4 regions of the Mesorhizobium sp. WSM4871 genome follow, and region 4 is predicted to be linked to each of the others. Evidence: predicted binding sites of a transcription regulator. Region 4 holds the regulator's gene; each other region holds the start of a gene.
The links. Region 4 encodes PhoB, which activates phosphate uptake and scavenging genes when phosphate is short. Its sites were predicted from a motif close to TGTCATNNANCTGTCAT; they were not measured.
Positions count from the first base shown of each region.

Region 1: the regulator PhoB is predicted to act here: its motif matches at 4,063-4,079, upstream of phnC (phosphonate ABC transporter ATP-binding protein).
Region 2: the regulator PhoB is predicted to act here: its motif matches at 3,272-3,288, upstream of AC0L2H_RS22575 (ceramide glucosyltransferase).
Region 3: the regulator PhoB is predicted to act here: its motif matches at 2,214-2,230, upstream of AC0L2H_RS07050 (esterase-like activity of phytase family protein).

Region 1 is NZ_JBVVPU010000001.1:552,621-560,176, forward strand. Features, by position in the region: gene AC0L2H_RS02770 (carbon-phosphorus lyase complex subunit) at 1-85, shown strand, start outside; gene AC0L2H_RS02775 (alpha-D-ribose 1-methylphosphonate 5-phosphate C-P-lyase PhnJ) at 82-993, shown strand; gene phnK (phosphonate C-P lyase system protein PhnK) at 990-1,766, shown strand; gene phnL (phosphonate C-P lyase system protein PhnL) at 1,769-2,476, shown strand; gene AC0L2H_RS02790 (DapH/DapD/GlmU-related protein) at 2,473-3,090, shown strand; gene AC0L2H_RS02795 (DUF1868 domain-containing protein) at 3,273-3,983, shown strand; gene phnC (phosphonate ABC transporter ATP-binding protein) at 4,150-5,016, shown strand; gene phnD (phosphonate ABC transporter substrate-binding protein) at 5,163-6,071, shown strand; gene phnE (phosphonate ABC transporter, permease protein PhnE) at 6,144-7,118, shown strand; gene phnE (phosphonate ABC transporter, permease protein PhnE) at 7,123-7,556, shown strand, end outside.
Region 2 is NZ_JBVVPU010000011.1:124,978-132,533, forward strand. Features, by position in the region: gene AC0L2H_RS22565 (2'-deoxycytidine 5'-triphosphate deaminase) at 1-494, opposite strand, end outside; SAM riboswitch at 574-651, shown strand; gene AC0L2H_RS22570 (O-succinylhomoserine sulfhydrylase) at 709-1,899, shown strand; gene AC0L2H_RS22575 (ceramide glucosyltransferase) at 1,924-3,069, opposite strand; gene apaG (Co2+/Mg2+ efflux protein ApaG) at 3,395-3,787, shown strand; gene AC0L2H_RS22585 (Hsp33 family molecular chaperone) at 3,794-4,828, opposite strand; gene argF (ornithine carbamoyltransferase) at 4,937-5,848, opposite strand; gene AC0L2H_RS22595 (acetylornithine transaminase) at 5,866-7,065, opposite strand; gene AC0L2H_RS22600 (GcrA family cell cycle regulator) at 7,423-7,556, shown strand, end outside.
Region 3 is NZ_JBVVPU010000003.1:78,559-86,114, reverse strand. Features, by position in the region: gene AC0L2H_RS07060 (hybrid sensor histidine kinase/response regulator) at 1-1,147, opposite strand, end outside; gene AC0L2H_RS07055 (response regulator transcription factor) at 1,470-2,171, shown strand; gene AC0L2H_RS07050 (esterase-like activity of phytase family protein) at 2,335-3,816, shown strand; gene AC0L2H_RS07045 (MATE family efflux transporter) at 3,921-5,393, shown strand; gene AC0L2H_RS07040 (MFS transporter) at 5,404-6,612, opposite strand; gene AC0L2H_RS07035 (TMEM175 family protein) at 6,751-7,011, shown strand; gene AC0L2H_RS07030 (TMEM175 family protein) at 6,972-7,325, shown strand; gene AC0L2H_RS07025 (DUF930 domain-containing protein) at 7,506-7,556, shown strand, end outside.
Region 4 is NZ_JBVVPU010000016.1:37,811-45,366, forward strand. Features, by position in the region: gene pstC (phosphate ABC transporter permease subunit PstC) at 1-962, shown strand, start outside; gene pstA (phosphate ABC transporter permease PstA) at 959-2,275, shown strand; gene pstB (phosphate ABC transporter ATP-binding protein PstB) at 2,293-3,117, shown strand; gene phoU (phosphate signaling complex protein PhoU) at 3,150-3,860, shown strand; gene phoB (phosphate regulon transcriptional regulator PhoB) at 3,877-4,566, shown strand; gene AC0L2H_RS27735 (ROK family protein) at 4,583-5,824, opposite strand; gene xylF (D-xylose ABC transporter substrate-binding protein) at 6,098-7,138, shown strand; gene AC0L2H_RS27745 (sugar ABC transporter permease) at 7,282-7,556, shown strand, end outside.

The DNA.
Region 1 (7,556 bases), on a different contig from region 4:
CGACCTCGTGCGCCGCATGCGCGCCGAGCACGATGCCCGCGAGAATGCCGGCAAGGCCGAGGAAAAGAGGGAGGCCGCGGAATGACCGCACAACCAACCGACATCGCCACCTACAACTTCGCCTATCTCGACGAGCAGACCAAGCGCATGATCCGCCGCGCGATCCTCAAGGGTATCGCCATCCCCGGCTATCAAGTGCCGTTCGCTTCGCGCGAAATGCCGATGCCCTATGGCTGGGGCACTGGCGGCGTGCAGGTTACCGCCTCGATCATCGGCCCGGATGATGTGCTCAAGGTCATCGACCAGGGCGCCGACGACACCACCAATGCCGTTTCGATCCGCGCCTTCTTCAAGAAGGTCGCCAATGTCGCCGTCACCACCGAGACGGCTAAGGCGACCATCATCCAGACCCGCCACCGCATTCCCGAGCATCCGCTGGCGGCCGGCCAGGTGCTGGTCTACCAGGTGCCGATCCCCGAACCTTTGCGCTTCCTCGAACCGCGTGAAACCGAAACGCGCAAGATGCATGCGCTGGAGGAATACGGCCTCATGCATGTGAAGCTCTACGAGGACATCGCCAGGCACGGCCGCATCGCCACCACCTACGCCTATCCGGTCAAGGTCGAAGGCCGCTATGTGATGGACCCGTCGCCGACGCCGAAATTCGACAATCCGAAGATGCACAATTCGCCGGCTTTGCAACTGTTCGGCGCCGGCCGCGAGAAGCGCATCTATGCACTGCCGCCGTTCACCGAAGTGGTCAGCCTCGACTTCGAGGATCATCCCTTCGAGGTGCAGACCTTCGACCAGCCCTGCGCGCTGTGCGCGGCCGAGAATGTCTATCTCGACGAGGTTATCCTCGACGACCATGGCGGCCACATGTTCGTCTGCTCCGACACCGATCATTGCGAGAAGCGCCGCGAACAGGGCCATCGCGGCCATCTCGCACCCGCGACCCCTCTTGCCCCAGAAAAAGTGGAGCCGGCGCGATGACCGACGAACCGCTGCTGCGCGTCTCGGCGCTGTCCAAATTCTATGGCTCGCGCGTCGGCTGCGAGAACGTCACCTTCGACCTGTGGCCCGGTGAGGTGCTGGCTGTCGTCGGCGAATCCGGTTCGGGCAAGACGACGCTGCTCAACTGCCTGTCGACCCGGCTGCTGCCCAGTTCCGGCACTGCCAGCTACCGCATGCGCGATGGCCAGTTCCGCGAGCTCTACCGCATGAGCGAGGCGGAACGCCGCTTCCTGATGCGCACCGACTGGGGCTTCGTCCATCAGAACCCGGCTGACGGGCTGCGCATGACGGTGTCGGCCGGCGCCAATGTCGGCGAGCGGCTGATGGCGGTCGGCGACCGCCACTATGGCAGGATCCGCGCCACGGCCGTCGACTGGCTGTCGCGCGTCGAGATCGACGAGGATCGCATCGACGACGAGCCGCGCGCCTTTTCCGGCGGCATGCGCCAGCGCCTGCAGATCGCCCGCAACCTCGTCACCGGGCCTCGGCTGGTGTTCATGGACGAGCCGACCGGCGGCCTCGACGTCTCGGTGCAGGCGCGCCTGCTCGACCTGTTGCGCGGCCTGGTCACCGACCTCGGCCTCGCCGCGATCGTCGTCACCCACGACCTTGCGGTGGCGCGGCTCCTGTCGCAGCGCATGATGGTGATGAAGGACGGCCGCGTCGTCGAAAGCGGCCTCACCGACCGCGTGCTCGACGATCCGCGCGCACCCTACACCCAGCTCCTTGTTTCCTCGATATTGCAGGTGTGACCATGGCAACCCCGCTCGTCGTCTCCGACGTCGCCAAGAGCTTCACCATGCATCTGCGCGACGGCATCAGGCTACCTGTTGTCGCCGGCGTCTCGTTCTCGATCCAGGCCGGAGAATGCGCCGTGCTCGGCGGTCCTTCCGGCGCCGGCAAGAGCTCGATCCTGAAGATGCTCTACGGCAACTATGCCGTCGACGAAGGACAGATCATCGTCCAGCATGATGGCGGTCTCATCGATCTCGCGACAGCCAGCCCGCGCACGGTGCTTGCCGTGCGCCGGCAAACCATCGGCTATGTCAGCCAGTTCCTGCGCACCGTACCGCGCGTTTCAGCACTCGACGTCGTCGCCGAGCCGCTGGTCGAGCGCGGCGAGGAACGCGAGATCGCGCGGGAGAAATCTCGTTCTCTGCTGGCTGAGCTCAACCTGCCGGAAAAGCTCTGGGCGCTGCCGCCGGCAACGTTTTCCGGCGGCGAGCAGCAGCGCGTCAACATCGCGCGCGGCTTCATCACCGAGCACCCGATCCTGCTGCTCGACGAGCCGACCGCTTCGCTCGACGCCAGGAACCGCGACGTGGTGATCGAACTCATCGCCGCCAAGAAGGCCGCCGGCATCGCCTTGCTCGGCATCTTCCACGATCACGACGTGCGCGAGGCGGTGGCCGACCGCATCATCGATGTGACCGCCTTCGCAGCCGGGAAAATCGCCGCATGAGCAAGAAGTTGTCGGAAGCGCCGCTGGTCCATGAGACGGCGCAAGTCGAGAATTCGACGCTCGGCCGCTGGACCGAGATCGCCGATCGCAGCCGGGTTTCGGAAAGCACGCTCGGCGACTATTCCTACATGATGCAGGACTGCGCCGTCTGGTGCGCGACGATCGGCAAGTTTTCCAACATCGCCGCCAGCGTGCGCATCAACGCCACCAATCATCCGACCTGGCGGCCGACGCTGCATCATTTCACCTACCGCGCCTCGGACTATTGGGACGACGCCGAGCACGAGGGTGAGTTCTTTGCCCAACGTCGCACCAAACGCGTCACCATCGGCCACGACACCTGGCTTGGCCACGGCTCGACCATCCTGCCCGGCGTCACCGTCGGCGACGGCGCGGCGGTCGGCGCCGGCGCTGTCGTGTCCAGGGATGTCGCCCCGTACACGATCGTCGGTGGCGTGCCGGCCAGACCGATCCGCGAACGCTTCGACCGCCGCACAGCGGAACGCTATCAGGCGCTGGCCTGGTGGGACTGGGATCACGCAAGGCTGCGCGCCGCGCTCGACGATTTTCGCGCGCTGGAGGCGGAAGCCTTTCTGGAGAAATATGGCAATTAGTGAATGGTGAATGGCTAACGATAGAGTTCGAGGCTCATGAAGCCTTTCTTGTCACCATTCACCATTCACCATTCACCATTCACCATTCACCATTCACCATTCACCATTCACCATTCACCATTCACCATTCACACCCCTGACACATGACTCGGACAGGACGCTGTCTCCCCAAGGAGATCGCCATGCTCGACAAGCCAAGATCCTCGCTCGCCGGATTTTTCGAAGGCACCAACCCGACCCCTCCGGTGCATCTCGGCAGGCGCTACGACACCTCTGGTAATTTTCTCAACGAGCCCGGCAACACCGTCGTCTGCCATCTCGTCAGCGGCTCGCCGTCCGAGGCAGTGGTGGTCGACGTGCGTGAGCGGATGCGCGCCATGCCCGATGCCGACCGGTTGGCCTTCACGCCGGTCTCCAGCCTGCACATGACCCTGTTCCAGGGCATCATCGAATATCGGCGCAGACTTCCCTATTGGCCTCAGGATGTGCCGCTCGACACCAGCATCGACGACATGACCCGCCTCTATCGGGAACGCCTGAACGGCTTCGAAGGTCGCGGTGCCTTCAAGGTCAAAGTGACCGATGTCGTGCCGACCGGGTTGACCGTCGCCGGCGCGACCGATGAGGACGTGCGTATCATGCGCGAATGGCGCGATGCCTTGGCAGTGCCGTTCGGATACCGGCATCCCGACCACCATGCTTATGTCTTCCATATCACTTTCGCCTACCAGATCCGGCGCCTGGCGGACGAAAAAGCGTCCGGATGGCAAGATCTGTTCGACGATTGCCTCTCGCTGTTTGCCCGGCAGGCTCCGGTGATCGAGCTGCGGCCACCCGCCTTTTGCAGCTTCAGGGACATGGAGCATTTCGAGGAGTTGCTGGTGCTCGGCTGATCCCTTGCGTGCCGCCCAGACGGCAGGGTTTGGGTCAACTCGCCCTCCCGCTCGACGCGCCTGTGGGCGGTAACAAAACTGACATCAATCCGACACCGCAGGTTCATGCCGTTGCGCTAGCGAGGGTTAACAGACCTTCAACCGCGATTGGACTGGAGCTTACCCCATGTCGGCAACGCAAGAAATGTCAGCAACGCTCGAAATTCGCGGCGTCACACGCCGGTTTGGCAAGAACACTGCTGTCAGCAATGTCGACATCTCGATCCCGCACGGACAGATGGTCGGGATCATCGGTCGCTCCGGCGCCGGCAAATCGACCCTTTTGCGCATGATCAACCGCCTCATCGATCCGAGCCAAGGGTCGATTTTTTTTGACGGTGCCGAAGTTTCGCGGCTGCGCGGCTCGCCGCTCCGGCGCTGGCAGCGTGACTGCGCCATGATCTTCCAGCAGTTCAACCTGGTGCCGCGCCTCGACGTGCTGACCAATGTGCTGCTCGGCCGGCTCAATCATCGATCGACCCTTGTCAATCTGCTCGGCGTCTTCTCCCGCGAGGAACGGGCCGAGGCGATCGCGGCGCTCGAGCGCCTCGACATTGCCCGCACGGCGTTGCAGCCGGCCGGCACCTTGTCCGGCGGCCAGCAGCAGCGTGTCGCCATCGCCCGCGCCATGATGCAGCAGCCCAAGGTGATCCTCGCCGACGAGCCGATCGCCTCGCTCGACCCGCTCAACGCCAAGGTGGTTATGGATTCGCTGCAGGATATCAATCTGCGCGAGGGCCTCACCGTCGTCACCAATCTGCACACGCTGGATACCGCGCGCACCTATTGCAACCGCATCATCGGCATGGCCGCCGGCAAGGTCGTGTTCGACGGCCCGCCCGAAGACCTCAACCGCGAGGCCGTGCGCATGGTCTACGGCGCCGACAGCAATGGCGGCGAAATCTCCGAGGCCATCACCTCGACCAGCGTCACCATCAAGCCAAAAATCGCCGCATCCGCCGGACCGCTCGAGCCCGCATTTCCTGGCTACTAGCTCCATGATCCCAACCAGTGGATACCGGTATACGAAAAAGATCATGGACAGGCAAAAGAGCGCCTGGATCGCCAGCCCGCGTCAAGGGCGCTGTCAAAATTCGAACGCTGCCGGCGCGATGCCGGAACCAACAGGAGAGACGCGAAATGTTTAGAAAGATACTTCTCGGTGCCGTTTCCATCCTCGCCATGGCGATGGGCGCGGTCCAGGCACAGGATCTGAAGGAGTTCCGCATCGGCATTCTGGGCGGCGAGAACGAAGCCGACCGTCTGCGCAACTACCAGTGCTTCGCCGACCACATCAAGGAAGTCCTCGGCGTCGAGAAGGTTTCGCTGTTCCCGGCCGCCGACTATGACGGCGTCATCCAGGGCCTGCTCGGCGGCACGCTTGACTATGCCGAACTGGGCGCTTCCGCCTACGCCAAGGTTTATCTTGAAAACAAGGACGCGGTTGAACCGATCCTGACGACGGTCCAGACCGACGGTTCGACCGGCTACCACTCGGTCATGGTCGCCCGTGCGGATTCCGGCATCAAGACGCTCGCCGACATGAAGGGCAAGAAGCTCGGTTTCGCCGATCCGGATTCGACTTCGGGTTATCTGGTCCCGGTCACTTCACTGCCCAAGGACATCGGCATGGATGTGAAAAGCTACTTCGCCTCGACCGGTTTCGGCGGCGGCCATGAACAGCTCGTCCTTGAAGTGCTGAAAGGCACCTTCGATGCCGGCACCACCTGGGCTTCCGGCGTCGGCGACTTCAAGGACGGCTACAGCTCGGGCAATCTGCGCAAGATGGTCGACAAGGGCGTCCTCAAGATGGACGATCTCGTCGAATTGTGGCAGTCGCCGCTGATCCCGAACGGCCCGCTGGTCGTGCGTACGTCGATCGATGCCGGCGCCAAGCAGAAGATCACCGATTTCCTGACCAAGCTTCCGCAAACCGATCCGGCCTGTTTCTCGGCTGTACAAGGTGGCGATTACAAGGGCTATTCGCCGGTTACGCCGGCGTTCTATCAGCCGATCATTGACGCCCGTAAGGCGAAGATCGGCTCGTAAGCAAACTGCCACAACGCCGCCGGGGCCATGTGCCGCCGGCGGCGTTGCCGCATCAGGGCCGGGGATCTATCGATGAGTGCGACCGATGTTTACCGCGCGCCTGCGCTTTCACCGGAGGGGGCCACAGTCGAGCGGCACTGGCGCGACCTCGCCGCCCGCCGGCGCCTTTACACGATCGGCGGTCTGGTTTTCCTGCTTCTTGCGCTCTCCGGCTCGCTCTGGTTCGCCAACGAGACCAACGCCGGAAAATTCTTCGACCGCCTTCCCCACGTCGCCGATTTTTTCACCGAGTTGAAGCCGCGCGACTGGTTCGACCCGGTGCGCGCGCTGTTCGACCTGCCGTCCCCCTATGATGATGGCAGCCTCAAATTCGACTACCCCGAAGGCCGGGTCTACCTGACCCAAAGCATCTACATTCCGGAGTATTTCCACCGGATGATCGAGACGCTGAACATTGCCCTGTTTTCGACGCTGGTGGGCTCCACATTCGGTTTCCTGCTCTGCTTCCTGGCGGCAGGCAACATCACGACCAGCCGCTGGCTCCGTTTCACCACGCGCCGCTTCCTTGAAATTGTCCGCGCCTTTCCCGAAATCGTCATCGCCGGCTTCTTCCTGGCGATCTTCTCGCTTGGACCCATTCCGGCGATCCTCGCGGTCAGCATCCACACTGTCGGCGCACTTGGAAAAATGTTCTTCGAAGTGGTCGAGAATGCCGACATGAAGCCTGAAGAAGGCTTGCGGGCCGTCGGCGCCAACTGGGTCGAACGGGTATGGTTCGGCATCGTGCCTCAGGTTTTGCCCAACTTCATGAGCTATTTCCTGCTCCGCTTCGAGATCAATGTGCGCGCTTCGACCATTCTCGGCGCCGTCGGCGCCGGCGGCATCGGCGAATCCCTGCGTCTTTCGATCGGCCAGGGCCATGAGGCCAAGACCATTGCCATCGTCTTTCTGCTGTTCTGCACGATTGTCGCCGTCGACCAGTTTTCCGCCTGGCTGAGACACCGTCTTGTCGGCCGGCAGGCGTTCGCATACGGGCGCGGAGAGTAACGCCATGAACGCCGACGCCATCAACGACATCGCCGCTCGCCATCCAGATGCGTTCCGGCCATCCCTGTGGAAGCGTTATGCCACCCCGATCGGCATCCTTCTCTGCATTCTCTACACCTTCTATTGCGCGTGGTTTTTCTCGGTCGGCGCCGTTCTCGAAAAAGCGAACTGGAACCTTGCCGGCGCCTATCTCGCTGACTGGGTATCCTACGAAATCCGGCCCGACATCGAGTTCAAGGACAACCACCTGACGATCAACTACTCCCGCTTCTCCAAGCTGGGATCCAATCCAAACCCCGACTGGGTGACCAAGCAGATGGCCGTGATCGAACGGCGGGTCGACGCAGCAGCAGCGCCGGCGATCACGACCAACAAGTCGTCGCAGGATTCGTTTATGGCGCCTGGCGCCCCAACCGCCGAGAGCCCGGCCGCCGCGCC
Region 2 (7,556 bases), on a different contig from region 4:
TTGCCGGTGCGGAACCGGATCTGCGACAGCCGTGAGCCGGTGCGGACCACGATCGGGAAGGTGCGCGGGCTGACCTCCAGATAGAGCGGCCCGGTGTAGCCGGCGGCGATCTTGTCGAACTCGTGGCCGCGATCGGTCATCACGCGGGTGAAGATGTCCAGCCGCCCGGTCGAGCTCTTCGGATTGGCCGAAGCCGAAATGTTCTCTGGCAGCGCCAGGCTTTCGAGCAGCGGCACGATGTAGACGCAGCCGGTTTCGAGCACGGCGCCCTCGGCCAGATTGATCTCGTGCAGCTTCAGCCGGTCGAGCTTTTCGGCGACCTTATGGTTCGGGCCGGGCAGGAAGGAGGCGCGCACGCGCCAGGCCTTGTCGCCGAGCCTGAGATCGAGGCTGGCCGGCTGGATCTGATCGGCATCAAGCGCAGGCGCCTTCAGCGCGCCGGACTGGAACAGCGCGGAAATGTCGTGATCGGGAAGAATGCCTGTCTGCCGCAAAGGCTGCTCCAAGAGGCCGCTGGTACAAACCTCTTAATCATGCCGGCAATTGACGCAAGCGCGGCGCGGGTCTAAAGGGTCGTTATCCCGTGGTGATTTGGCCGGTCGGCTTGCAGCCACGTTAAACAAGTCGCTAAAGGACCGTCGGGCCGCAAGGCCGTATGGACCGGTTGCGACTTTCGCGGCCGGTTTTTTTGTGTCTGGAACAAAAGCGATGAGCACCAAGAAGCGTAACTGGAAGCCTCAAACCGCACTCGTGCATAGCGGGACGCTGCGTTCCGGCTTCGGCGAAACCTCCGAGGCGATGTACCTCACCCAGGGCTACGTCTACGAGACGGCACAGGCGGCGGAAGCCCGCTTCAAGGGCGAGGAACCGGGCTTCATCTATTCGCGCTACGCCAATCCCACCGTCGACATGTTCGAAAAACGCATGTGCGCGCTGGAAGGCGCGGAAGACGCGCGCGCCACCGCGTCCGGCATGGCAGCGGTGACCGCCGCACTTCTGTGCAGCGCCAGGGCCGGCGACCATATCGTGGCGGCGCGCGCGCTGTTCGGCTCCTGCCGCTGGGTGGTCGAGACGCTGGCGCCGAAATACGGCATCGAGGCGACGCTGGTCGACGGCACCGACATCGCCAACTGGGAGAAGGCGGTCAGGCCAAACACCAAGCTGTTCTTCCTGGAAAGCCCGACCAATCCGACGCTGGAAGTGGTCGACATATCAGCCGTCGCGACGCTTGCCAATTCGATCGGGGCGCGGCTGATCGTCGACAACGTCTTTGCCACCCCCTTGCAGCAGAAGCCTTTGCAACTCGGCGCCCACATCGTCGTCTATTCGGCGACCAAGCATATTGACGGCCAGGGGCGGTGTCTGGGCGGCGTCATCCTGTCGGACAAGAAGTGGATCGACGAGAATTTGCACGACTATTTCCGCCATACCGGCCCCAGCCTGTCGCCGTTCAATGCCTGGACGCTGCTCAAGGGCCTGGAGACGCTGCCGCTGCGCGTGCGCCAGCAGACGGAAAGTGCCGGCAAGATCGCGGATTTCCTTGCCGAGCGGCCTGAGATCGCCCGCGTCATCTATCCCGGCCGCGCCGATCACCCGCAGGCGGCCGTCGTGAAGAAGCAGATGACGGGCGGCTCGACGCTGATCTGCCTCGACGTCAAGGGCGGCAAGCAGGCGGCTTTCGCCTTCCAGAACGCCCTCGACATCGTGCTGATCTCCAACAATCTTGGTGACGCCAAGAGCCTGATCACTCACCCGGCGACGACAACCCACAAGAATCTCAGCGACGAGGCACGCGCCGAACTCGGCATCGGACCGGGCACGCTGAGGCTTTCGGTCGGGCTTGAAGATACGGACGATCTGCTCGGGGATGTCGAGCAGGCGCTCAAATCAGCCAAATAGCCGCCGCCGCGCGGCAGGGATTGCTCAGACGCCTTCTTCCAACTCGGTCATCGCCTTGGTGCGGATGGTCATGGCGTTGCCGCGCCATTCGACAGCACCGCCCAGCCAGCCACGTGCCCAGATGGCGGGAAGCATTAAATCCCGCACGATCATGGCTGTGACGATGCGTGGCGACCGATACCAGCCCTTGGACCAGGCGAGCATGCATTCCGGCAGATAGGCAACCAGCAGCACGCATAGAGCCGTGGTGGGCAGACTGATGCCGGCGCTTGCCGCCGCGATCAGCGCCAACAGCAGTGGCATTGCCACGCCGGTGAGGATCTCCGGCGCGAAGAACAGCGGGAAGGTGACGCGGCGCAAGCGCGCCCAGCGGGCCTGGCGCGACCAGATTTCGCCAAAGGTGCGCTGGCCGAGCGGCTGCTCGAATGGCGAGGCGACGAGATTGACGCGCAAGCCGAGCCCATTGACCAGCTTGGTCGCGGCAGCGTCCTCGGCGATCTCGGCGGCGAGCGCATGGATACCGCCGTTGGCGTCAAGCATAGGCTTGTTCCACAACATGCTCTTGCCCTGGGCAAAGCCGAGGCCGAGTGCCTCGCCGGCATATTGCCAGCGCGCCTGCAGCGTGTTGAGGAAGGCGCATTCGACTTCGGCCCAGAACCCATCCGGCCGAGAGCCGATCGGCGTAGAGCAGACGAGGCCTGTGTCCGGCCGCCACGCGGCCATCAGGTGCTGGACATAGTCTTTGGGCATCAACACGTTGGAATCGGCAAGGATGACCCAGTCATGGCGCGCGGCTTCCCAGCCTTTGACGCAGTTGTTGAGCTTGGGATTGGCGCTGATGCGGTCATCGCCGGTGAGCAGCCGCGCCGGCACGTTGGGATAGCGGGCGATCGCGGCGTCGATGAGCTTGACCACCGGGTCGTCGGCATGGGCGACGCAGAAGATCAATTCGTAGTGTGGCCAATCGAGCGAGAAGGCGTGCTGAAGCGTCTCCTCAGTGAACGGCTCCACGCCACGCGACGGCACGACGATCGAGAGAGGCGGCGGCTTGCCGGAGGGTGCGGCGATGACCCGCCGCGCCTTCAGCCGCGACGAGGCGAGCACGATACTGGCGAGATTTGCAAGAAGTAGGGCTGAAGAAGCGAAGGCGGCTGCGAGAGTCAGTTCCATCGAGATCTGGTCACTCCGGAAAGGCCGCCCGCGGCCGTTTCATTAGAGCGCCGCGCGTCCGTTTGAACGCGCAAAGGACGCTCTAACGCTTTTGAGGCTACCCATCGTGCTTTCCGAAAGTCGAATTCGATCTTCGGGCCGATGCGGCAGCGACAGAGCGCTCGAGTCGCCCGGCACAGTCCGTGCACACCAACATTGTCATGTGTCACTTAAATGACATTGTTTTTCGGCACGTGCGCTTTGAGGCCGGCAAAACGGGTCTGCGCTCCCGCATCAAACCGCGCAGCGGGACAAATGTTCCCTGCCGCAGCAACCGGAGTAGTCCATGTACCGCGCCGTTACGCGCAACATCGAAGTGCTGGTCAGGCCGTTCTACCTGGAAGATCGCTCGGATCCGTCGGAGAACCGCTATGTCTGGGGCTACCATGTGACCATCGACAATCAGTCGGACGAGTTCGTGCAGCTTCTGTCGCGCTATTGGCACATTACGGACGGCGCCGGCCGCGTCGAGGAAGTGCGCGGCGCCGGCGTCGTCGGCGACCAGCCCGAACTCAACCCCGGCGACAGCTATCAATATACGTCCGGCTGCCCGTTGCCGACACCATCCGGCATCATGGTCGGCCACTACACGATGCGCAACGCGCGGGGCGAGACGTTCAACATCGCCATCCCCGCCTTCTCGCTCGACCTGCCAGACACGCGACGCACGGTGAACTGACAGCTGTTACTGCGCCGCGGTAAATTCCGCCGGATCGAAGTCATATTGCTTCGAGCAGAATTCGCAGGCGACATGAATGCCGCCCTCCTCGGTGCTGTCCCTGATCTCGTCGGCGGAGAAGCCTTCGAGAATGCCGCGGATCTTGTCCCTCGAGCATGAGCACTGGTCGGCGACCGGCACGCCGCCGAAGACGCGCACGCCATGCTCGTGGAACAGCCGATAAAGCAGCCGCTCTGCGCCGATCGTCGGATCGATCAGCTCAGTCGGCTCGATGGTGCCGAGCAGCGCCAGCAGTTCCTGCCAGGAATTGTCGTCCGGATCGTGGATTTCCTCGCGCGGGTCGCCGTCGCCGCCCGGCAGATCGGGCACGCGCATGCGTTCTGGCGACTGCGGCAGGAACTGCGCCAGAATGCCACCGGCCCGCCATTGCTCGCGAGCGCCGCCAATGCCGGGCGTCAACAGCTTGGCCACCGAAAGCCGGAGATCGGTCGGGATCTGCTCCGACTGGCGGAAATAGGTGCGCGCCGCCTCTTCCAGCGTCTCGCCGTCGAGCTGGACGATGCCCTGATAGCGTTGCGTGTGGGCGCCCTGGTCGATGGTCAGCGCCAGCACGCCGCTGCCGAGCAACGTCTGCTGCGACGTCTCGCCGGCGGCCGTCAACACCTCCAGCCGGTCGGCATCGAAACGCGCATAGGCGCGCAATGCGGACGGCGTGGAAAAATCCGCCACCAGCATGTCGACCGGCCCGTCAGTGCGGGTCTGCAGGATGAACTTGCCTTCGAACTTGAGCGAGGTGCCAAGCAGCACCGTCAGCACGCAGGCTTCCGCCAGCAGGCGGGCGACCGGCTCGGGATAATCGTGACGGGAAAGGATGGCGTCGAGCATCGGCCCGAGCTGGACGGTGCGGCCGCGCACATCGAGCGGCCCAACCTCGAAGGGCACGACATGATCGTCGCCAGCGTAGCCGAATTCGCCGAGTTTGGGTTGATGTTCAGCCAATTGACGGGTTTCCAACATGACAAAGCTCCGGGGCGCGGCCATGCCGCCCTCCGGGGCGCATGCGTCTAAACGCGCTCATTTTGCGTGATGGGCCTGAGATAGGCACCACGCATTGCCCGATCAAGATGGGCCCGATCAAGGTGGCCCGAATCAAGCGCCCAGACACCAGGCCAGGACCGCCTTCTGGGCATGAAGCCGGTTCTCGGCCTCGTCGAACACCACCGAATGCGGCCCGTCGATGACCTCGTCGGTGACCTCCTCGCCGCGATGCGCCGGCAGGCAGTGCATGAAGAGCGCGTCGGGCTTGGCCTTGGCCATCAGCGCCGCATTGACCTGGTAGGGTAGGAAAACATTGTGGCCGCGGGCGCGGTGTTCCTGGCCCATCGACACCCAGCAATCGGTGACGACGCAGTCGGCCTCGTGGACAGCCTCCTCGGGCGAGCGGGTGAAGTTTAGCTTGCCGCCATGCCGCTTCGACCAGTCGACATGCTTCTCGCCCGGCTCACTGCCTTCGGGCACCGCGACATTCAGGTTGAAGGCAAACCGCGCCGAGGCTTCCAGCAGGGAATGCAGCACGTTGTTGCCGTCACCGGTCCAGGCGATGGTCTTGCCGGCCACCGGACCGCGATGTTCCTCGAAGGTCATGATGTCGGCCATCAACTGGCAAGGATGGGTGTCGTCGGTCAGGCCGTTGATGACGGGTATGGTGGCATTCTCGGTCAGTTCCAGCAGCCGCTCATGCGAGGTGGTGCGGATCATGATCGCATCGACATAGCGCGACAGCACCTTGGCGGTGTCGGCGATGGTTTCGGAGCGGCCGAGCTGCATCTCGGTGCCGGTCAGCATGATGGTTTCGCCGCCGAGCTGGCGCATGCCGACGTCGAAGGAGACGCGGGTGCGCGTCGACGGCTTGTCGAAGATCATCGCCAGCACCTTACCTTCGAGCGGCTTCGTCCGCTCGCCGGCCTTGAGGCGCGCCTTTCGCACCACCGCGTCGTCCAGCATGAAGCGCAGGTCGCCCGCGGAAACGGCGGAGAGATCGGTGAAATGGCGAAGTGACATCAGGACTGGTTCCGGGATTACTTCGCGGCAGCCGCGGCGATGGCGTCAGCCAAGCCCCGGGCACCGGCGCGGATGCGGTCGAGCGCTTCATGGATCTCGGCATCGGTGACGGTCAGCGGCGGCAGCAGGCGGATGACGTTGTCGCCCGCCGGAACCGTCAGCAGATGCTGATCGCGCAGCGCAGTGTTTACCTTGGCGTTGGGCATCGCGCATTTGAGGCCGAGCATCAGCCCGGTTCCCCGGATACCCTCGATGACGTCGGGAAATTCATCGGCGACGCCGGCCAGGCCCTGCTTCAGCAACAGTGCCTTGCGCTGAACATCCTCCAGGAAACCGTCTTCCAGCACCACGTCGAGCACGGCATTGCCGACCGCCATCGCCAGCGGATTGCCGCCGAAGGTGGTGCCGTGCACGCCAGCGGTCATGCCGACCGCCGCCTCGTCGGTGGCCAGGCAGGCGCCCATCGGAAAGCCGCCGCCGATGCCCTTGGCGATCGCCATGATATCAGGCGTCACACCGGACCATTCATGCGCGAACAGTTTCCCGGTGCGACCGATGCCGCACTGGACCTCATCGTAAATCAAGAGCAGGCCATGCTGTTCGCAGAGCTGCCTCAGCCGCTTAAGCGACTGCGTCGGCACCGGGCGGATGCCGCCTTCGCCCTGCACCGGCTCGATCAGGATCGCTGCCGTCTCAGCTGTTATCGCCTTTTCGGCGGCATCGATATCATCGAAACCGACCTGATCGAATCCTTCGACCTTGGGTCCGAACCCTTCGAGATATTTGTATTGGCCGCCCGCCGCTATCGTCGCCAGGGTGCGGCCATGGAAGGCGCCTTCGAAGGTGATGATGCGAAAGCGCTCGGGATGGCCCTTGACGAAGTGGTAGCGCCGCGCCGTCTTGATCGCGCATTCCAATGCCTCAGCGCCGGAATTGGTGAAGAACACCTTGTCGGCGAAGGTGGCTTCGGCCAGCCGCTCACCCAGGCGGCTCTGCCCCGGAATCTCGTAGAGATTGGAGACATGCCAGAGTTTGGCCGCCTGCTCGGTGAGCGCGGCGACCAGATGCGGATGGCCGTGGCCCAGCGAGTTCACGGCGATGCCGCCGGCGAAATCGAGATATCGCTCGCCCTTGTCGGTAACCAGCCAAGTGCCTTCCCCATGGTCGAAAGCCAAGGGTGCGCGGGCAAAGGTCTCGAAAAGCGCCGAACCGCTCATTATATGCTTCTCCGGAACCGGAAAATCAAAAAAGCCGCCAAAGCGGCGGCCTTTGCGGCTTATCGTGTTTTTCGGCCATGAAGTCAACGAAAACGTCGCGCAAGGACGCGCGGCAAGCCCCTCAGCGAGACGCCGGCTCATAAGCGACCGGGCAAGTTGGGGAAAACCGAAAAAACCGATTCGTGTTGCCCTTGAGACTCTTGTCACTGAGTCAACGCATAGGTATTTGTAGTCGAGAAATAACTAGATTTCGTGCGGCGGACCTAATCACCCGGTATATCTGGTGTTGTTCGCCCGGCGAGAGCCGGGTCGGGAAAGGATTCCGATCGCCGCACGCCTCAGCAGGAGCGCGGTCTCATGAACTGGACTGACGAGCGAGTCGAACTTCTCAGGAAATTGTGGTCGGAAGGACTGAGCGCAAGCCAGATCGCCGCACAGCTCGGGGGCGTCAGCCGCAATGCGGTCATCGGCAAGGTACACCGGCTGAAATT
Region 3 (7,556 bases), on a different contig from region 4:
AGCCGATGACGACGGAAAGCGGATTGTTGAGTTCGTGCGCCACGCCCGCCAGCAGCGAGCCAAGCGCGGAGAGCTTTTCCGACTGATACAATGTCTCACGCTGGCGCGCGATCTCGGCCTCGGCCTCGCGCTGGCGGGTAATGTCGGTGACGGCCGCAAGCATGGCCGAACGGCCGCCTCGCGTGATGAGGCGCGCCGAAACCAGCGTATCGATTCTCGACCCCTGCATGGTGGTCATGCCGGCCTCGAATGCGTCGACGATGCCATCTTTCAGCAAAAGCCGCAGCAGATCGTCTCGCCTTGCACGATCTTCCCAGGTCGATATCGCTTCCGCTCCGATCTGGCCGACCTCGACTCCGAGCGTTTTGCGCGCCGGCTCGTTGACGAACAGGATTTCCGGCCCTTCGATTGCCGAGATGATGATGGGCAGCGGCACGCCTTCGGCGATGGCGCGGAATTGCGCCTCCCTTTCTCCCGAAAGTTTCTCGGCTTCAAACCGCGCCTGCTCGGCCAGGACGCGGTCGGAGATGTCGCGACCGACCGACTGCACTTCGACAAGGTGGCCGTCGCTGTCGAAAATGCCATGGTCGTTCCAGGCCAGCCATCTGCGCGTGCCGTCGGGCATCGCATTGAGAAGTTCCATCCCGGCGTCCGGCGCGTCGGGGGTCAGGCGGGCAAGATGCTCGACAAACCGGCGCCGCTCGTCGGGCGGCAGCACGTCGAGCTCGCACCAGGACGGGTCCAGCAGCTGTTCGCGGGTCATTTTGCAGGCCCGGCAATAGGCATCGTTGACGAAACTCAAATAGCCGTCCGGCGACATTCGCACGACGAACTCCGTCTGCAACTCGACGACGCTGCGATAGCGCTGCTCGCTTTCCGCCAACGCCTGTCGGGCAAGTTCTTGTTCGACCGCATCGCCGCCGAACGCGTCGAAGGCAGCCGGACGCCCCAGTTCGGGCGGAAATATCCTGTGCACGGCGAAGAGGAAGACCAGCAGGCAGGCCAGGATGACCGCGTAGGGAAGAAGCGAACCTTGCCCACTATGGAACTGATGCAGGCCGAGACCGGCGACAAGCAATATGAGAGGCAGGGCGGCCATCGCCAGCGCGTAACGCCGGGACAAGGGCTGGTTCCAGGAGGCCGGCAAGGCGAGATCTCCCCAGACGGATGCGCCGTCGCGACGGTTCTGTTCCCGCACGGGCCAGTGGACTGGTCGGCCCCCGGCCTGTCAAGTCAGCCATTATCTGGCCGTGTCGCCAACGCGTCGTCATTGGCAATGTTGCTGGATAGACAACGACACAGAGGTTTCACAACGATGTCGCGATGTTGCCCCTGGCCCGGTTTTCTCGGCCTCCATTGTTTCAATTGTGTCGAACCGACCCGAAATCGCCGGCGGGTGGGCCATCCCCGCGGTTGACCCGCGGCGAATGCCCTGTACCTTTGGCGCGTCGCTCGCCGCGGGGGAACGCATGGCCGACATCATTGTCGTGGACGACGAGACCGATGTGGCGTTCATGATCGCCGACTATTTGCAGGCGAAAGGCTATCAGATACGTATCGCTTCCGGCGGCGTCGAACTGCGCGAAGCCATCGCCGCGGCGAAAGCCGATCTTGTCGTTCTCGATCTCAACATGCCGGGCGAGAACGGCTTCAGCCTGGCCCGCTGGCTGCGCGAGCATCACGACGCTGGCATTCTGATGCTGACGGGTGCCGATTCGGTCTTCGACAAGGTGGCGGGCCTCGAGGTCGGCGCCGACGACTATCTCGCAAAACCCTTTGCTCCAGCCGAGCTTGAAGCGCGGATCGCCGCGGTGCTGCGCCGGCGCAGGCCAAAGCGGGCGGATAATGGCGGCGTCCTGGCCGCCGGGCATTTCGCCTTCGGAACCTACGTGTTCGATTCGCGCGCGCGAAACGTCCTCGACGCTGACGGCGTGGCCTTTCCGCTGACGCCGATGGAGCTTGACCTGGTGGCGGCTTTCGCCACCCGGCCCGGTCAGGTCATCGGCCGCGACGAACTGCTCGACCTTGCGCCGCCAAGAGGCGACGAACCCTTTGACCGCAGCATCGACAGCCGCATTACCCGGCTGCGCCGCCGGCTCGAAAAGGATCCGGCCAAGCCGGAGCTGATCAAGACGATCCGCGGGGCCGGATATCTGCACCCGCGAGGGTGACGCTAACCCGCCGACCTCTACCTGACGAGGTCAGCGCCGCCCTGTCACGCAAGTATCATGTTCGCGTCCTAGACCGCTTGGCGGAAAGGCGCGGGCGGCATCATCGATGCGACGCCCCTAGGTTGCGCCCGCTCCGGCACGCTTCGTCACAAAGGGGATATCCATGAAAAATCTGTATCGAACCGCCTCGCTCGGTGTCGCGCTCGCTTTGTTCACCGCCCTCACCCCGGCGCTCGCCGATGGCGTCGCTTATGTCAACAAGGGACTGGTCGGCGTCGGCCGCATTCCGGCCAGCCAGAAGGACAAGTTCGGCGAGACCTTCGGCTCCGGTTCCGGCATGTCGATCGACGCCAAGGGCTGGACGCATGACGCGGCCGGCTACAAGGGTTCGCTCTGGCTGCTGCCGGATCGCGGCTACAACGTCGTCGGCACCACCGACTACCGGCCGCGCCTCAACACCATCGCCATCGAGCTTGCACCGGTAGCACCGGGCGCGGCGCCCGCCGCCGGACAGGAACAGTCGGGCGTCAAGGCGACGCTCGCCGACACAATGCTCTTGACCGACGACAAGAATGCCGACGCCACCGGCCTCGACCCGCTCAACGGTGTGCGCGCAGCAAGCGGCGACATGCCGATGCTGCCGCAGGCCGACAATGGCAAGCTGGCGCTCGACAACGAGGCGATCGTGCGGCTGCCCGACGGCACGATGTTCATCTCCGACGAATACGGCCCGAACATCTATCGCTTCTCGGCCGACGGCCATTTGATGTCGGCCACGCAACCGCCGGCGGCGCTGGTGCCAATGCGCCATGGCACGCCGAATTTTGCATCGGACAATCCAGGCCCCGGTGCCGCCGGACCAGATCCGAAGGATCCCGAGACCGGCCGCCAGAACAACCAGGGCCTCGAAGGCATGGCGATGACGCCGGATGGCAAGTTCCTGATCGCGGTGCTGCAATCCGCGCCGCGGCAGGACGGCGGCGATCAGCCTTCGACGCGCCAGAACACCAGGGCGCTGGTCTACGACGCCTCCGATCCCGCTCACCTGAAGCTGGCGCATGAATATGTCGTGCCGCTGCCGGTGTTCAAGGATGCCAAGGACAAGACCAAGGTTGCGGCGCAGAGCGAAATCGTCGCGCTGTCGGACAAGACCTTCCTGATGCTGGCGCGCGACAGCGGCAACGGCCAGGGCTTGAAGGGCGACGCCTCGCTCTATCGCAAGATCGACATCGTCGACCTCTCCGCCGCCACCGACATCGCCGGCGGCGCCTTCGACGCCGCCGGCAAGCCGGTGGCGCCCAAGGGCGTGCTCGACCCGTCAGTGACTCCGGCCAGGCTGACGCCGTTCATCGACCTCAACGACAAGGCCGAGCTTGGCCGCTTCGGCCTGCACAATGGCAAGCCGAACGACAAGGACAACCTTTCGGAGAAGTGGGAAGCGATGTCGCTGGTCAGCGTGCTCGACCCCAAGCTGCCCGACGACTATTTCCTGTTCGTCGCCAATGACAACGACTTCATGACGCAGGACGGTTTCCAGGTCGGCGCGCCCTACAAGGCCGAGGACGGCGCCGATGTCGACACCATGTTCCTTGTCTATCAGGTCACGCTCCCCGGCCTGTCGGGAAACAGCCTCGTCGCGAACTAGCCCAGCCATCTGGCCCGCCCTGGCTGGAAAAAGGTGCATGGGAATCAGGCCTGCGATATCATCGCGGGCCTGATTCAGTTGAGCCTTTTGCCGAATAGCCCGCCATGGACGAAAAGATGCCCGCGCGCCGCCGCACCGGCGACCTGACCAGCGGCCCGATCCCACGCACGCTTCTGCTGTTCGCGTTGCCGGTACTCGGCGCCAACGTGCTGCAATCGCTGAACGGATCGATCAATGCCGTCTGGGTCGGCCGCTTCCTCGGTGAATCGGCGCTGACGGCGACCTCCAACGCCAACCTCGTGCTATTCCTCATCCTCGGCACGGTGTTCGGCATCGGCATGGCGGCGACCATCCTGGTCGCGCAATCGGTCGGCGCCCGCGACCTGCCGGAGGCCCGGCGCATCGTCGGCACCAGCGCCACCTTCTTCTTCGCCGTCTCGGTGCTGTTCGCGGTCTGCGGCTGGATCTGGGTCGACGCAATTCTCAATGCGCTCGGCACGCCGGCCGACGCGCTGCCGCTCGCCCGCTCCTATCTGCGCATCATCTTCGTCGCGGTGCCGATGATGAACCTGCTCTCCTTCGTCATGACGGTGCTGCGCGGCGCCGGCGATTCACGCACTCCGTTTTTCTTCATGGCGCTGGCCGTCGTGCTCGACATCGTCTTGAACCCGCTGCTCATCCGCGGCATCGGCCCGTTCCCCGAGCTCGGCATCGCCGGATCGGCCACGGCAACGCTGATCGGCCAGACGGTGAGCGTCATTGCCATCCTCGTCGTGCTCTATGCACGCAAGCACCCGCTGCGGCTGGCCGGCGCCAACCTCGCTCTGCTGCGGCCGGACCCGGCGCTGTTGCGCATCGTCGTCTTCAAGGGCGTGCCGATGGGCCTGCAGATGATCGTCATCTCGGTCGCTGCGCTGACTGTGATGGGCATGGTCAACTCCTATGGCTCGCAGGTCGCGGCCGCCTACGGCATCGCCGCCCAGCTCTGGACCTATATCCAGATGCCGGCGCTGGCGATCGGCGCCGCGGTCTCCTCGATGGCGGCGCAGAATGTCGGCGCCGGCCGCTGGGACCGGATCGGCCATATCGCCATGTCAGGCGTCGGCTTCAACCTGGTGCTGACCGGCGCGCTGGTCGCGCTGCTTTTCGTCTTCGACCGCCCGGTGCTCGGCCTGTTCCTCAGCAGCGACAGCGCGGCCATCGACATCGCCGCCCACATCAACAATGTCGCGTCCTGGTCCTTCATCCTGTTCGGCGTCACCATCGTGCTCTTCGCCACCGTGCGCGCCACCGGCGCGGTGATGCCGCCGCTGATCATCCTGGTGATTTCGGTGCTGATCGTGCGCACCGGCTTTGCCTACTTCGTCAGGAGCGTGATCGGCGAGGAAGCGCTGTGGTGGAGCTTTCCCGCCGGTTCGATCGCCTCGCTCCTGCTCGCCGCCGCTTATTATCGCTTCGGCCGCTGGCGCACCATGCACATGATCGAGGACAGGCCGGCGGCCGGCGAGCCGCCTGACACCGGCCTCGGCGTGCCGCGCCAGCGCGCGCATCTGTCGCCGGAAACGTCGAACGGCTGAAGAGGCTGGTTCAACGCGCGTATTTCGCGCCGAACCCCAGCGCCACCAGGGAAAAGACCGTGATCGTCACGGCAAAGGCCAGGCTTGCCGTGGTCGCCGTGGTCCAGCTCGACAGAATGCCGATGCCGATGACAGGCAACGCGTTGCCGCAGAAGCAGCAGATGAAGAAGGCCGACATCACCTCGGCGCGCCGGTCGGGCGGCGCGATCTGGTTGACCACTTGCAGGCCGCCGCGATAGCCGAATGCCGCCGCCACGCCGCAGAGCGCGGTGCCGGCGATCATGGTTGCCATCGACGCGAAATACTGCGCGGCGACGATCACCGCGACCGTCGGGAGCATCAGGACAAGCGCCGCCAACATGACGGTGCGGCTTGCCAGACGCGACGTCGCCACAATGGTCGCCGCGGTCACCATCGCCAGTTCGAAGAACAGCCCGCCGGCGCCGGCATGATTGGTCACATGCAGCTGCTGCGCCAGAATGCTCGGCGCCAGCGCGGCATAGAAGCCGACCAGTGCCATTGCGGCGAAGCCGGTCACCGCGGGCGCCACGAAACGCGTGCGGATATCGGCTGGAACCGAAAGGCGCGGCCGCATCGAGACATCGGCAAGCCGCCCCGGCCGCGGCACGGTCTCGCGCGTGCGCCAGATCAGCAGCGTGATCAGCACAAGCAAGGCGAGATAGACGACGAAGGTCAGCCTGAGCGGCCACGGCGCGTATTCGGCGAGCAGCCCCGACACCAGCGCGCCGAGACCGAGGCCGATGAAGTTGGTGCTGGTGGCAACGATGGCGGCGCGCGACTTGTCCTCGCCCCCGAGCAGCTCGGCAAGCCAGGCGGTGCCGGTTCCTGCGCCCACGCCTATGCCAAGGCCGCTCAAGATGCGGGCTATGTCCAGCCACGCCAGGTTTTCGGCGAAAAGGAAGAGAAGCGCGCTTGCCATGGCGACGGCCATTGCCGCCAACGCCGCCGGACGGCGGCCAATGGCATCCGACAACCGGCCGAAAAACAGAAGTGCCGCCAGGTTGCCGACGACATAGACGGCGTAGACCAGCGTCAACGTGATCTGGGAAAAGTCGAAAGCTTGCTTGTAGATCACGTAAAGTGGTGTCAGCGCCGTGCTGCCGGCGAACAGCGCGCCGATCATGGCGGCAACAGCAGCCGTTGCGGCGCCGCCGCCGAGTTGGTTGTCGCGCGTCACGGTTTGAGCGTAGCTGGTCATGGCGACCTCCGGCCAGTTGGAACCCAACGTCTGTGTAAGGCGGCCGTTCCGAACGCCGAACCCGCTCCTGACAATTCTGGCGGTATGGTCTTGCGCGAGAACCTCTCGTAATCTCCGCCGATCGATTAGGGAGCATCCATGGGCAAAGGCAGAGTTGAGGCATTCACCGATGGCGTCGTCGCCATCATCATCACCATCATGGTGCTGGAGCTGAAGGTGCCGCATGGCGAGGATCTTTCGGCGCTTTTGCCGCTATGGCCGGTTTTCTTCAGCTATGTCCTGTCTTTCATCAATGTCGGCATCTATTGGAACAACCTCCACAACATGTTCCACACCGTGCAGCGCGTCGACGGCGGCGCTTGTGGGCAAACCTCAATCTTCTGTTCTGGCTGTCGCTGATGCCGGTGACGACCGCCTTCATGGGCGAAAACCACTTCGCCCCGGTGCCGGTCGCCGTTTACGGCGTCGATCTTGTCCTCTGCGCCGTCGCCTACGCCATCCTGGTCAGCAGGCTGCGCCACCTGCATGGCGCCGACACGACCTTCGCAAAAGCGGTCGGCCATGACAGCAAGGGCAAGATTTCGCTGGCGCTCTACATCGCCGGTGTCTTGCTCACCTTCGTCAACCAATGGATCGGTGTCGCCATCTATGTGCTTGTCGCCATGATCTGGTTTGTTCCAGACAGGCGGTTCGAGCGAATGATCGAAAAATAGGTCCGAGGGTTTTGCCGGCATTGTGGCCATGTGGGGTTTTCTCCACAGCCGCACCTTTGTCGACCCGCTTGGCACCACACGCGGATGCGCATCCAAATCATCACCTGTCCAGCGGCTAAAATCGCGCCGCTCCCACGCTCATGCTTGATGCCGCCGCTATTTCACTCCACATCGGTCTAGATGAAGGACGAGACAAGAGCGCGGCGTCGGAATTTACTGTGGGGCCTGCCC
Region 4 (7,556 bases):
GCTCCGTCTACGCGCTCAGGCAAATCGCGCCGCGCGCCAGGGCGCGCAACAATGTCGAGAAGCTGATGCTATGGGGGCTGCTCGCCGCCTCCACCATCGCCATCCTGACCACGGTCGGCATCGTGCTCTCCATGCTGTTCCAGACGATCACTTTCTTCGAGAGCGTCTCGCCGATGAGTTTCTTCTTCGGCACCGTCTGGGATCCGCGCTTCGCCGCGGCCGGGTCGGGTGGCAGCCAAGGTCAGTTCGGCCTGATCCCGCTTCTCGCCGGCACGCTCTACATCGCCGCCGTTGCGCTTCTGGTCGCGGTGCCCGTCGGCCTGATGTCGGCGGTCTACATGGCCGAATACGCAACGCCCAGGGTACGCTCGGTGGTCAAGCCGGCGCTGGAACTGCTGGCCGGCATACCGACCATCGTCTACGGCATCTTCGCCGTGGTCACACTCGGCCCGTTCCTGCGCGACCTCTCCGCCGCGCTCACCGGCGGCTCGCCCTTCATCCAGGGCCAGAGCATCTTCACCGCTGGCCTCGTGATGGGCGTCATGCTGATCCCTGTCGTGTCGTCGCTGTCCGACGACATCATCACCGCGGTGCCGCGCGCCATGCGCGACGGTTCGCTCGGCCTCGGCGCGACGCGTTCGGAGACGATCAAGCGGGTGATCTTGCCGGCGGCGCTTCCAGGCATTGTCGGCGCCATCCTGTTGACGGCCTCGCGCGCCATCGGCGAGACGATGATCGTCGTGCTCGCGGCGGGCGTCGCCGCCAATCTCACCGTCAACCCATTCGAGGCGATGACGACCATCACCGTCAAGATCGTCAATCAGCTGACCGGCGACCTTGAGTTCAATTCGCCGCAGACGCTGGTCGCCTTCGCGCTCGGCCTGACGCTGTTCGCGCTGACGCTGGTGATGAACATCGTCGCGCTCTACATCGTGCGCAAGTACCGGGAGCAGTACGAATGACCGACATCTCCATGGATACGATGGTCCGGGCCGCGGCTCATCCGCGCCGCGACATCGGATTGAAGGCCCGCTATGCCGCCGAACGCCGGTTCCGCATCTACGGCGTGGTGGCGATTTCCGTCGGTCTGGCGTTCCTGGCCATCATGCTCATCACCATCGTCTCGAAGGGCTACACCGCCTTCTGGCAGACCACGGTGACGCTGCCGATCAATTTCGACGAGAAGGTGATCGATCCCTCCAACAAGCGCGCGACCGACCCGGGCGTTCTGGTCAGGGCAAACTATCCAAAGCTCGCCGAAAACGCGCTGGTCGCCAAGCTCGGTATCAATCCCGACGACAAGCCGATGATCCGGAGGCTCAAGGGCTTTCTGTCAGAGGGTGCGCGCGTCCAGTTGCGCGACATCGTCGCCGCCGATCCGTCGGTGATCGGCACGACGCGCGACGTCAACATCCTCGCCGCCGCCAATCTTGATTCGGCCTTCAAGGGACAGATCGACCTCAGTGTCGAGGAAGCGCGCCGCAAGGTCTCGGACCAGCAGATCGCCTGGATGAACAAGCTCAAGGCGGACGGCGCCATGGCCGAGCATTTCAACACCGGCCTGTTCACCTATGGCGCCTCCAGCCGTCCGGAAACCTCCGGCATGGGCGTGGCGATCATCGGCTCGTTCTACATGATGATAATCGTGCTGCTGCTGGCGCTGCCGATCGGCGTTGCCGCCTCTATCTATCTGGAGGAGTTTGCCAAGAAGAACCGCTTCACCGACCTGATCGAAGTCAACATCAACAATCTCGCTGCGGTGCCGTCGATCGTCTTCGGCCTGCTCGGTCTTGCCGTCTTCATCAATTTCCTCGGCATGCCGCGTTCCGCGGCTTTCGTCGGCGGTCTGGTGCTGACGCTGATGACGCTGCCGACGATCATCATCGCGACGCGTGCCGCCCTGGCCGCCGTGCCGCCGTCGATCCGCTCCGCTGCGCTCGGCCTCGGCGCTTCCAAGATGCAGATGGTGTTCCAACATATTCTGCCGCTGGCCGCTCCAGGCATCCTCACAGGCACGATCATCGGCCTGGCGCGCGCGCTCGGCGAAACCGCGCCGCTGCTCCTGATCGGCATGGTGGCCTTCGTCGCTGACTATCCGAAGACGCCCTTCGATCCGGCGACTGCGCTGCCGGTGCAGATCTACATGTGGGCGAATGAGGCCGAACGCGCTTTCGTCGAGCGCATGTCGGGCGCCATCATCATTCTGCTCGTCTTCCTCATGGCCATGAACATCACCGCGATCGTGCTTCGGCGTCGGTTCGAGCGGCGCTGGTAGAAAAAAGGCATTTTGGTATGAACATCATGACCGAACAGTCTCTTGAAAATGCAGTGGGCGAAAAAATGAGCGCCAAGTCGAACGAAGTCATCAAGATGCGCGGCGACAAGGTCGGCGTCTTCTATGGCGAGAAACAGGCGCTGTTCGACGTCAACCTTGACGTGCGCCTGAACCAGGTGACGGCGCTGATCGGCCCCTCCGGCTGCGGCAAGTCCACCTTCCTGCGCTGCCTCAACCGCATGAACGACACCATCGACTCGGCGCGGGTAACCGGCAAGATCACCCTCGACGAAGAGGATATCTACGACAAGAACATCGATGTCGTCGAATTGAGAGCCCGCGTCGGCATGGTGTTCCAGAAGCCCAACCCGTTCCCGAAGTCGATCTACGAGAATGTCGCCTATGGCCCGCGCATCCACGGGCTGGCAAAGCGCAAGCAGGACATGGACCAGATCGTCGAATCCAGCTTGAAGAAGGCGGCGATCTGGAACGAGGTCAAGGATCGCCTGCAGGAGCCCGGCACCGGTCTTTCCGGCGGCCAGCAGCAGCGTCTGTGCATCGCGCGCGCCATCGCCGTGTCGCCGGAGGTGATCCTGATGGACGAGCCCTGCTCGGCGCTCGATCCGATCGCCACCGCTCGCGTCGAGGAGTTGATCGATGAGCTGCGCCAAAACTATACGATCGTCATCGTCACCCACTCGATGCAGCAGGCAGCGCGCGTGTCGCAGCGCACGGCGATGTTCCATCTCGGCTACCTGGTCGAAGAGGGCGCGACCGACAAGATGTTCACCAATCCCGACGACCAGCGCACCCAGGACTACATCACCGGCCGCTTCGGCTGAGCGGTTGCGACCACGCATAGAAGGACAGGATCATGGGTGAACATCATACGGTTGCGTCTTTCGACGAGGATCTCGGAGCGATCAGCAAGCTGATCAGCGACATGGGCGATCTAGCCCGCTCGATGGTCAGCGGCTCGACCAAGGCACTGCTGAACTCGGACAACACGCTGGCGCAGCGCGTCGTTTCCGACGATGCCATCATGGATGCGCGCCAGCGCGAGCTGGACGATCGCGCCATCACGCTGATCGCCAAGCGCCAGCCGATGGCCAATGATCTGCGCGCGGTGGTCGGCTCGATCCGCATGGCCGGTGATCTCGAGCGCATCGGCGACCTTGCCAAGAACATCGCCAAGCGCGTCGGCACCGTCGGCCTCAGTGTCACGCCGCGCGACCTGTCGCACTCCATCGACGCGATGGCGCAACTGGTGCTGATCCAGGTGCAAGGCGTGATCGAGGAATATGCCGCAAAGGACGCACCGGCACTCGCCAAGCTCAGGAACGAGGACGAGCGCATCGACGTCAAATACACCTCGGTGTTCCGCGAACTCCTGACCTACATGATGGAGGATCCGCGCAACATCACCGCCTGCACGCATCTGCTGTTCTGCGCCAAGAACCTCGAGCGCATCGGCGACCACGTCACCAACATCGCCGAGAACGCCTATTATGTGCTGACCGGCTCGCAACTGCCTGCCAATCGTCCGAAGCAGGACGAGACGGCGATGTCGGCGCCGGCGGCATGACAGGGGCGACCGGTTAATGATCGCGCCACGCATCATGGTGGTGGAGGACGAGGAGCCGCTGGGGGTACTGCTCCGCTACAACCTCGAATCCGAAGGCTACCAGGTCGAGGTGGTGACGCGCGGCGACGAAGCCGAGATCCGGCTGCAGGAGAACGTGCCCGATCTCCTGGTGCTCGACTGGATGGTGCCGGCGGTTTCCGGCATCGAGCTCTGCCGGCGGCTCAGGATGCGTCCGGAAACCGAGCGGCTGCCGATCATCATGCTGACGGCGCGCGGCGAGGAGAGCGACCGCGTGCGCGGCCTTTCCACCGGCGCCGACGACTATCTGGTCAAGCCGTTCTCCACGCCGGAATTCATGGCCAGGGTCAAGGCGCTGCTGCGCCGCGCCAAGCCGGAAGTCCTGTCCAGCGTGCTCAAGGTCGGCGATATCATGCTCGATCGCGAATCGCACCGGGTCTATCGCAAGAAGAGCGAGATCCGGCTCGGACCGACCGAATTCCGCCTTCTCGAATTCATGATGCGACATCCCGGTCGCGTCTTCTCGCGCAGCCAGCTGCTCGACAATGTCTGGGGCGAGACGATCTACATCGACGAGCGCACGGTCGACGTGCATGTCGGCCGGCTGCGCAAGGCGGTCAACAATGGCCGCATGCCCGATGTCATCCGCACCATCCGCGGCGCCGGCTACGCGATCAGGGAAGATTAGGGCGCCGCTACCGAGTTCAGGCCACGTCCTTCTTTCCGGCCTTCACCTGGATGCCCGGCGCGAAAATCTCCTGGTCGACGAAACTCAGCGCCCGCATGGCGCAACCTTCGCGGATCAGCGGCAACTCATTCGGCTCGGTGTCGAAGGAGATCGATCCCGAATGCTGACCGCCGGCAGTCTGGGCGATGGCTTGGCGCAGCGCCGGCTCGATAAGATCGAAGGCCCCGGCGCTGACGCCGACCATGGCGACGGGCGCGGGATCGATCAGCGCGAACAGGCTGCCGAGGCCGAAGCCGAGCGCTTCGCCGGCCTTACGGTAGGCTTCCCTCTCCGGCCCGTCCGCCGCGCGCGCACGGGCGGCCAGTGCCCGCATGTCGGCGTCGCTGACATCGGCGACCGGCTCGGCGTCCTCACCCATCTGTTTCGCATTGCGCCAGATGGCGTAATTGCCGGCATAGGCCTCGATGCAGCCGCGCCGCCCGCAGCGGCAGAGCGCGCCGCCCGGCCGATGGATCATGTGGCCGAATTCGCCGCCCGAGGAATGGGTCCCGGTGAACAATTCGCCCTTCAGCACCAGCCCCATGCCGATGCCGTGCGAGAGCAGGATGGCGACGAAGTCGTCGCGATAGCGGTCCGGGTCGCGCCAGCGCAGCGCCACCGCCATCATGTTGCAGTCGTTCTCCATGGTGGCGGGAATGCCGAACTCGGCTTCCAATATGTCGGCGAAGGCGATGTTCGTCAGCGGCGTGATCGGCGACCACAGCATGGCGCGGGCCTGGGAATCGGTGATGCCCTGGATTGCCAGCGCGATGCGGGCGACGCTGCGGACATCGAGGTCGGGATCTTCGAGCCGGCGCCGCACAATGGCGACGCATTCATCGATCAACTCCTCGCGCGACATGGTCAGCGTGTCCAGCCGGCGCTGCTCCTCGGCGACCACCTGTCCGGCATAGTCGATGACGGCGACCGAAAGGAAATTCAGCGACAACACGACAGCCAGCACCGCCGCCGCTTCCGGATTGAGGGCGAGGCCGACCTGCGGCCGGCCGCGTTTCAAGGAAACGGCCTCGCTTGCCTTGCTCTCCCTCAGGATGCCTTCCCCGATCAGGTCGGAAGAGATCGCCGATATGGTCGAATGACTGAGGCCGGTGGTCGCGGCGATCTCCGTCCGCGACGGCTGGCCGGCGCGGCGCACGGCCGAAATGACCATCGCCCGGTTGCGCCGGCGCAAATCGTCGTGGCGGATTCCGACCGACATTTTCTCCTCCCTATTGCCTCCTCCCTTGCCGCGGCCGCTCATAAAATCGGCAGTCGTCGGCAATGTCCGACAAATACTGTCAGAAGGGCACGGTTCTGTCATTATTTATTCCGAGGCTCGAAAAAATTCGACACGACATCAAAATCCATCAGAATCGATGTTGACAGCGTCCGGGTGTTGGATCAGTATTTTTTCGAGGCTCGAAAAAATAGAGCCTTTGTGCCGGCCTTTGGGTCAGTCTAGTCACGCCATACGTGGCGCAGGGAGGATATCATGAAGAGATTCGCAGCCGCCATCCTGGCGGGTGTCGCCATGTCGCTGACGCTTGCGTCGGTCGCGCAGGCGAAGGACAAGGTCATCGGCGTGTCGTGGTCGAACTTCCAGGAAGAGCGCTGGAAGACGGATGAAGCCGCGATGAAGGCAGCCATCGAGGCCGCCGGCGACAAGTATATTTCCGCCGACGCGCAGTCCAACCCCGGCAAGCAGCTCACCGATGTCGAGAGCCTGATCTCCCAGGGCGCCAACGCGCTGATCATCCTTGCGCAGGATGCCTCGGCCATCGGGCCGGCCGTGCAGAAGGCGCTGGACGAAGGCATTCCGGTCGTCGGCTACGACAGGCTGATCGAGAACAAGGACGTGTTCTACCTGACCTTTGACAACAAGGAAGTCGGCCGCATGCAGGCCCGCGAAGTGTTCAAGGTCAAGCCGGAAGGCAATTACGTCTTCATCAAGGGCTCGGGCGCCGATCCGAACGCCGATTTCCTGTTTGCGGGCTCGATGGAAGTGCTGAAGGACGCAATCGACAGCGGCAAGATCAAGAATGTCGGCGAAGCCTATACGGACGGCTGGCTCCCCGCCAACGCCCAGAAGAACATGGAACAGTTCCTGACCGCCAACGACAACAAGGTCGATGCGGTGGTTGCAGCCAATGACGGCACCGCCGGCGGCGTCGTCGCGGCTTTGACGGCGCAAGGCTTGGCTGGCTCTGTTCCGGTCTCGGGCCAGGATGGCGACCATGCCGCGCTCAACCGCATCGCGCTCGGCACGCAGATCGTGTCGGTGTGGAAGGATGCGCGCGAACTCGGCAAGAATGCCGCCGAGATCGCCTTGCAGCTGGCCGACGGCAAGAAGATGACCGACATTGCCGGCGTCAAGGATTTCACCACGCCTGGCGGCAACACCGTCACCTCGCTGTTCCTGACGCCGATCGCCATCACCAAGGACAATCTCAACGTCGTCATCGACGCCGGCTGGATCAAGAAGGAAGAGGTCTGCGCCGGCGTGGCGGCTGGCAGCGTCGCGGCCTGCAACTGATCTGAAGCCGTTCGCAAGACCATGAACGCCGCGGCTGCCACGCCGCGGCGTTTTTTCAAAAAGATTTATTTCCGCCGCGGGCGGATAGCTTCTAGGCTGCTTTCCGGTATCCGCGCCAGACGGCCAACCGGTGGGAGGACATCATGACCGACACGACCTCTAGCCAGCCAGCCGATACCGCGCGCGCCTCTGAACTTGGCGCCGTCGCGCGCTTTCTGAAAGCGACGGAACTCGACACACGCATGCTCGGCATGGTCGGCGCGCTGCTCGTCATCTGGGTCGGGATCCACATCCTGTCGGGCGGGCTCTTCCTGACACCACGCAATCTGTGGAACCTGTCGGTGCAGACCTCCTCGGTCGCGATCATGGCAACCGGCATGGTGCTGGTCATCGTGATGCGCAACATCGATCTTTCGGT